One region of the Achromobacter sp. RW408 genome, then DNA from elsewhere that is predicted to be linked to it. Evidence: riboswitches for the same ligand, from Rfam matches in the RefSeq annotation. Region 1 holds a riboswitch; the other holds the start of a gene.
What was found. Region 1 has a riboswitch for glycine ahead of DK459_RS10290 (D-amino acid dehydrogenase). Riboswitches for the same ligand answer to the same signal wherever they lie in the genome.
Positions count from the first base shown of each region.

Region 1 (3,201 bases):
CCATGGCCGGTGTTGTAGAACACGCCGGGCCGCTTGCCGGGGCCGACGCGCGGCATCATGTCGGGCATCATCGGCCGCAACCCGCACCACGGCACCACGCGCGCCGTGCGCACGCCGGGAAAGTGGCGGCGGGTCCAGTCCACCAGCGGCTGGATGCGCTCGGCGCGGATGTCCAGGTTGAAGCCATTGAACTCGGCCGTGCCGGCCACGCGGAAACGGTCGCCCAGGCGGCTGGTGACGATCTTGGCGGCCTCGTCCAGCAGGCTCACGTTGGGCGCGGCGGCCTGGCTGGCGGCGTCGTCCAGGTGCACGCTGATCGAATAGCCCTTGACCGGGTAGATGTTCAGCCTGTCGCCCAATTGCCGCGCGAACTGGCGACTGGCGGCACCGGCGCAGACCACGATGGCGTCGGTTTCGTGCTGCTCGCGCCGCCTGCCGTCTTCGCGCGCCAGGTCCAGCACGTAGGGCAGGCCGTCGCGGCTGATGGCGCGGATGTCGGCATCCTGTTCGAAGCGCACGCCGCGGCGCGCGCAGGCCCGCGCCAGGCCGCTGGTGAACTTGTGGATGTCGCCGGTGGCGTCGGACGGCGTATAGAAGCCGCCGTGGCAGGGCGTTTGCAGCGTCGGCTCGATGCCGCGGATTTCCTCCGGCGTGACGGCGTGCCGCTCCAGCCCGCCTTCGCGCAGCAGCGCGTTGGCGCGGCGCGCGGTCTCGAAGCTGGCGGCATCGTGGTAGATGTGCAGGATGCCGCGGCGCTCCAGGTCGAAATCGATGCCTTCCTCCTCGGCCATGGCGTACAGGTGCTGGCGCGCCTCGATCGCCATGCGCGTGGTGGCGATGGTGTTCTGGCGATAGTTGCGGATCTGCCCCATGAACTGGGCCAGCCATGAATACTTGTGCCAGCTCGGACGCGGATTGAGCAGCAGCGGCGCGTCGTGGCGGCCGAGCCAGCGCAGGCCCTTCATGATGGTGGCGGCGCTGTTCCAGACTTCGGCATTGCTGGCGGACAACTGGCCGCCGTTGGCGTAGGACGTCTCCATGGCGGGATAGCGCTGACGGTCGTAGACGGTGACGTCGTAGCCCAGTTTGCTCAAGGCGTAGGCGGACGTGACGCCGGTGATACCGGCGCCGATGATGGCGATGCGGGGCATGATGGCTCCAGATGGCGTGGCCACGATCCGATGATCGCGGCACCCCATCTGTCTCTGTACCTGAGAGCTTCACCCGGGCGCGAGGGCGCGGGTTCCCCTTCGGTGGGCGCCAGGCGCCTCTCTCCAGATTGTCTAGACCGCGCAGTCCTGTTGCCTGAGAGTTTCCGGGGCGGTTGCTCCGTCGGCGCCCGCCACGGGGACGGGACTCTTCTGCGGGGTTTTGAATCGACGCAGTGAGAATAGCCAAAATCTGCCGCGAGCGGGACTCAGGGTTAATACCAGGAAGGAGGCGGATAGGCTCTACACTGGGCGCCAACCCGCGCGGCACGCGCCGGTCAGAAAACGAAAGGACGATCCCGCATGCGCGCTCCGGCAATGTTCCGTATTTCCCTGCTGTCCACGACGTTGGCGCTGGCCCTGGCCGGCACCGCCTCGGCCAGCCCGGCCGTTGCGCAAGCGCCCGCCGCCAAGGCAGCCACGGCATCGGCCTCCGCATCCACGCCCGCCAAGGCCGATCGCGCCACCGCCGCCGTCGACGCCGCGGTGGCCGAGGTCATGCGCCAATACGGCATCGACGGCATGGCCATCGGCGTCAGCCACAACGGCGAGCAGCGCTTCTTCAACTATGGCGACGCCTCGCGCCAGCCGCGCCGCGCCGTTTCCAGCGACACCCTGTTCGAACTGGGTTCGATCAGCAAGACCTTCACCGTCACGCTGGCCGCCTACGCGCAGGCCACGGGCCGCCTGTCGCTGGCCGACAGTCCGGCCAAGTGGGTGCCCGAGCTGCAAGGCAGCGAATTCGCCAAGCTGACGCTGGTGAACCTGGCCACGCACACCGCCGGCGGCTTTCCCTTGCAGGTGCCGGACGCGGTCCAGAACACGGCGCAACTGATGGACTACCTCAAGGCCTGGACTCCGCAGTATGCGCCCGGCACGAAGCGCACCTATGCCAACCCCAGCATCGGCATGCTGGGCGTGGTGGCGGCGCGCGCGCTGGGCGAGTCCTACGTGGCGGCGATGGAGCAGCAGCTGTTTCCCAAGCTGGGCCTGCGCGACACCTGGCTGGAAGTGCCGCCGCGCAAGATGCCCGACTACGCCCAGGGCTACGACAAGCAGGACGCGCCGGTGCGCCTGAACCCGGGCGTGCTGGCCGACGAGGCCTACGGCGTGAAGTCCAGCGCCCGCGACATGCTGCGTTTCGTCGAGATCAACCTGGGCGCCGCGCCGGTCGACGCCACGCTGCAGCGCGCCATCGCCGAGACCCACACCGGCTATTACCAGTTGGGCGCGATGACGCAGGACCTGATCTGGGAACAGTATCGCTACCCGGTGTCGGTGGACGACCTGGTGCGCGGCAACTCCGCCCAGGTCGCGTTCGAGACCCTGCCGGTCAAGGCCCAGCAACCGCCGCTGGCGCCGCAGCAGGCGGTGTGGGTTAACAAGACCGGCGCCACCAATGGCTTTGGCGCCTACGTGGCGTTCGTGCCGTCGCGCAAGCTCGGCATCGTGATCCTGGCCAACCGCAACTATCCCAACGAGGCGCGGGTGCGGTTGGCGCTGCGGGTGCTCGAGGCGCTGGCGCCGTGAATGCCGCCGCCCGGCGCGCAGCGGCCTTCAGGATCGGGCCGCAGGGGGCGCCTGGCCGGCCGCCCTGGCGCCATCGAACCTCGGCAGCAACCCCATGATCTCCAGCCGCGCGCACAACTCGCCCAGCCGCCGCAGCTTGTACGCTTCGACGTCCATGCCGCCATAGTCGTAGAAGCCTTGCCCTTCGCGCAGGCCGTTGCGCCCCTGTTCCATGTTGCGTTCGATGATGGCCGGGGCCGCGAAGCGCGCATCGAGCGCGCCGGACAGGTAGCGCGAGGCGTAGTAGAGGATGTCGCCGCCGCCCCAGTCGATGAACTCCAGCAGGCCCAGCACCGAGAAGCGCAGGCCGAAGCCCAGCCGCACGGCGGTGTCGATGTCCTCGGCGCTGGCCACGCCTTCCTCGACCATGCGGGCCGCCTCGTTCATGGCCAGCGCCTGGATGCGCGGCACGATGTAGCCGGCG
Region 1 covers NZ_QHHO01000046.1:64,183-67,383, reverse strand. Annotated here, with positions in the region: gene DK459_RS10290 (D-amino acid dehydrogenase) at 1-1,151, opposite strand, end outside; glycine riboswitch at 1,196-1,282, opposite strand; glycine riboswitch at 1,284-1,374, opposite strand; gene ampC (class C beta-lactamase) at 1,542-2,738, shown strand; gene DK459_RS10280 (3-hydroxybutyryl-CoA dehydrogenase) at 2,766-3,201, opposite strand, start outside.

Region 2 (3,201 bases), on a different contig from region 1:
TACGCCTATGACGCGCTCGAACCGCACATCGACGCGCTGACGATGGAAATCCATTACAGCAAGCACCACCAGACCTACGTCAACAACCTGAACGCCGCGCTCGAAGGCGCCGGCATCGCCACCGACGAGCCGGTCGAGGCCCTGGTGGCGCGCATCGACCAACTTCCCGAAGCCGTCCGTGGCGCGGTGCGCAACAACGGCGGCGGCCACGCCAACCACAGCCTGTTCTGGTCGGTCATGTCGCCACGGGGCGGGGGCGAGCCCGACGGCGCGCTGGCCCGCGCCATCGACACCGAACTGGGCGGACACGCCGCCTTCCGCGAAGCCTTCACCAAGGCGGCGCTGACGCGCTTCGGCAGCGGCTGGGCCTGGCTCAGCGTGACGCCCGCCGGCAAGCTGGCGGTGGAAAGCAGCGCCAACCAGGACAGCCCGCTGATGCAGGGCAACACGCCGATCCTGGGCCTGGACGTGTGGGAACACGCCTACTATCTCAAGTACCAGAACCGCCGCCCGGAATACATCGGCGCCTTCTACAATGTGATCGATTGGCCCGAGGTGGCGCGCCGCTACGCCGCCGCCGTGGGCTGAGCCGGCATTGCGCGGGGGCAGCGGTCCATGAATACCTTCAGCCGTCATCGCATCCGGCCCGCGGCCACCAGCGTCAGTGTCTGGACGCTGGCGGTGCTGGTCGCCTGCCTGGGCCTGCACCAGATGTGGGTCTATTTCAACGACCACGCGCCGCACGTGGCCGACGCCCTGCTGGGCGGCATGGTCGCCGCGGGCGCCACCGCGGCGGGCACGCTGCCGATCCTGTTCGCGCGCACCATCCCGCAGAAGATGCAGGACAGCATGTTCGGCTTCGGCGCCGGCGTGATGCTGGCCGCCAGCGCCTTCTCGCTGGTGGCGCCGGGCATCGCGGCGGCCGAGGCGCAGGGCGCGGGGCCGTGGGGCGCCGGCCTGACGGTGGGCGCCGCCATCCTGCTGGGGGCGGCGGCGCTGTTGCTGATGGACCGGTTGCTGCCCCACGAGCATTTCATCAAGGGCCGCGAAGGCATCGAGGCCCACCGGCTGCGCCGTACCTGGCTGTTCGTCTTCGCCATCACCCTGCACAACCTGCCCGAAGGCCTGGCCATCGGCGTCGGCTACGCCGGCAACGATCCGGTGCGCGGCACGGCGCTGGCCACCGGCATCGCCATCCAGGACATCCCCGAAGGCCTGGTGGTGGCCGTGGCGTTGATCGCCGCGGGCTACAAGCGCGCGTTCGCGGTGGCACTGGGCATGCTGTCCGGCCTGGTCGAGCCGGTGGGCGCGGTGCTGGGCGCGGCCGTGGTGGGCTGGTCGGCGGCGCTGCTGCCGTGGGGCCTGGGCTTTGCCGCGGGCGCCATGTTGTTCGTGATCAGCCACGAAATCATTCCCGAATCGCACCGCAAGGGGCACGAGGTCTACGCCACCTGCGGGCTGATGCTGGGCTTCGTGCTGATGATGCTGCTGGACACCGCGCTGGGCTGAAGCGGCGCCCGGGCGGCGATCGCGGATCAACAACGGAACCGCGTTTCGCGGTATGCTTTCGGCGCTGTCACGCATGTTGCGGGAGAGAGCGGCCGTTCGCGGCTGCCGCCGAAGGCGCAATTCGCCCGGAATCGCTCAGGTATCCCATACCGCGCATGCTTGCCCTGTCCCGGTTTTCACCGCGCGGACTCGGCAAAGCAGCACTCTGGAGAGACCTGGCGCCGCTGCCCAATCAGGGACATAGCGAGCAGCCCAGGCGCCGAAGGTGCAAACCCGTCACGCGGGGCAACTCTCAGGCAAAAGGACAGAGGGGCGGAAGATTCAGCCGTTGCGTGGGCGCATCCCGTCCGCCGGCGGCATTCCGTAACCCTGGCACCGCTGCCGCTCCGGAGTACCCGCGCATGTCCGCACCCCTCAAACGCACCCCGCTGGCCGAAGAACATATCGCCTCCGGCGCTCGCATGGTCGATTTCGGCGGCTGGGATATGCCCCTGGCCTACGGCTCGCAACTGGAAGAGCACCACGCGGTGCGCCAGGACGCCGGCATGTTCGACGTCTCGCACATGCTCAACGCCGACGTCACGGGCCCCGACGCCTACGCCTTCCTGCAGCGCCTGGTGGCCAACGACGTCGCCAAGCTGACCGTACCGGGCAAGGCGCTCTACACCTGCATGCTGAACCCGCAGGGCGGCGTCATCGACGACCTGATCGTGTACTTCTTCGCGCTCGACGAATGGCGCGTGGTGGTCAACGCCGGCACGGCCGACAAGGACATGGCCTGGATGCAGCGCGTCAAGCAGGCCGGCAAGTTCGACGTCACCATCACGCCGCGCCGCGACCTGGCCATGATCGCCGTGCAGGGCCCCAACGCCCGCGCCAAGGTCTGGGCCGCGCGCCCGGCCTGGCAGGCCGCCAGCGAGCCGCTGACCCCGTTCGTGGCCGCGCGCGTCGGTGACGACACGCTGGTGGCGCGCACCGGTTACACCGGCGAAGACGGCTTCGAAATCGTGCTGCCCGCGGCCGAGGCGGTGCAACTGTGGCGCGACCTGGCGGCCCAGGGCGTGCGTCCGGCGGGCCTGGGCGCGCGCGACACGCTGCGCCTGGAAGCCGGCATGAACCTGTATGGCCAGGACATGGACGAACTGACCCAGCCCGGCGAAGCCGCGCTGACCTGGACGGTGTCCCTGAAGAACCCCGAGCGCCGCTTCATCGGCCGCGACGCGCTGGAGCAGTTCGCCACGCCCGCCGCCTTCGTCGGCCTGAAACTGCAGGAACGCGGCGTGATGCGCGCCCACATGGCGGTGCGCACCAAGAACGGCGTGGGCGAACTCACCAGCGGCACCATGTCGCCGACGCTGGGCGTTTCGATCGGCTTTGCCCGCCTGCCGCAAGGCGTGGTCGCGGGCGACACGGTCGAGGTCGACATCCGCGGCAAGTGGGTGCCCGCCCTGGTCTGCAAGCTGCCGTTTGTCCGTAACGGCAAAGCCGTCGAACACTCGTAAACTCGAAGCTTCGCGCCGGTGGCCGGCCCTGCGGGGCGCGGCCGCCGGCGCGAGGCGCGCAACACCATTTCCTTATCCGAATCCCCCCAGGAGTCCTCATGAGTCTGCCCACCGATCGCAAGTACACCGAGTCCCATGAATGGGTCAAAGCCGAAGGCGACGTGTTCGTCGTCGGCATCACCGATACCGC
Region 2 covers NZ_QHHO01000047.1:489,575-492,775, reverse strand. Annotated here, with positions in the region: gene DK459_RS18390 (superoxide dismutase) at 1-588, shown strand, start outside; gene DK459_RS18385 (ZIP family metal transporter) at 616-1,509, shown strand; glycine riboswitch at 1,579-1,671, shown strand; glycine riboswitch at 1,705-1,827, shown strand; gene gcvT (glycine cleavage system aminomethyltransferase GcvT) at 1,911-3,011, shown strand; gene gcvH (glycine cleavage system protein GcvH) at 3,110-3,201, shown strand, end outside.
Region 2: linked by a shared signal. The riboswitch ahead of gcvT (glycine cleavage system aminomethyltransferase GcvT) and the one ahead of DK459_RS10290 (D-amino acid dehydrogenase) in region 1 are both predicted to bind glycine.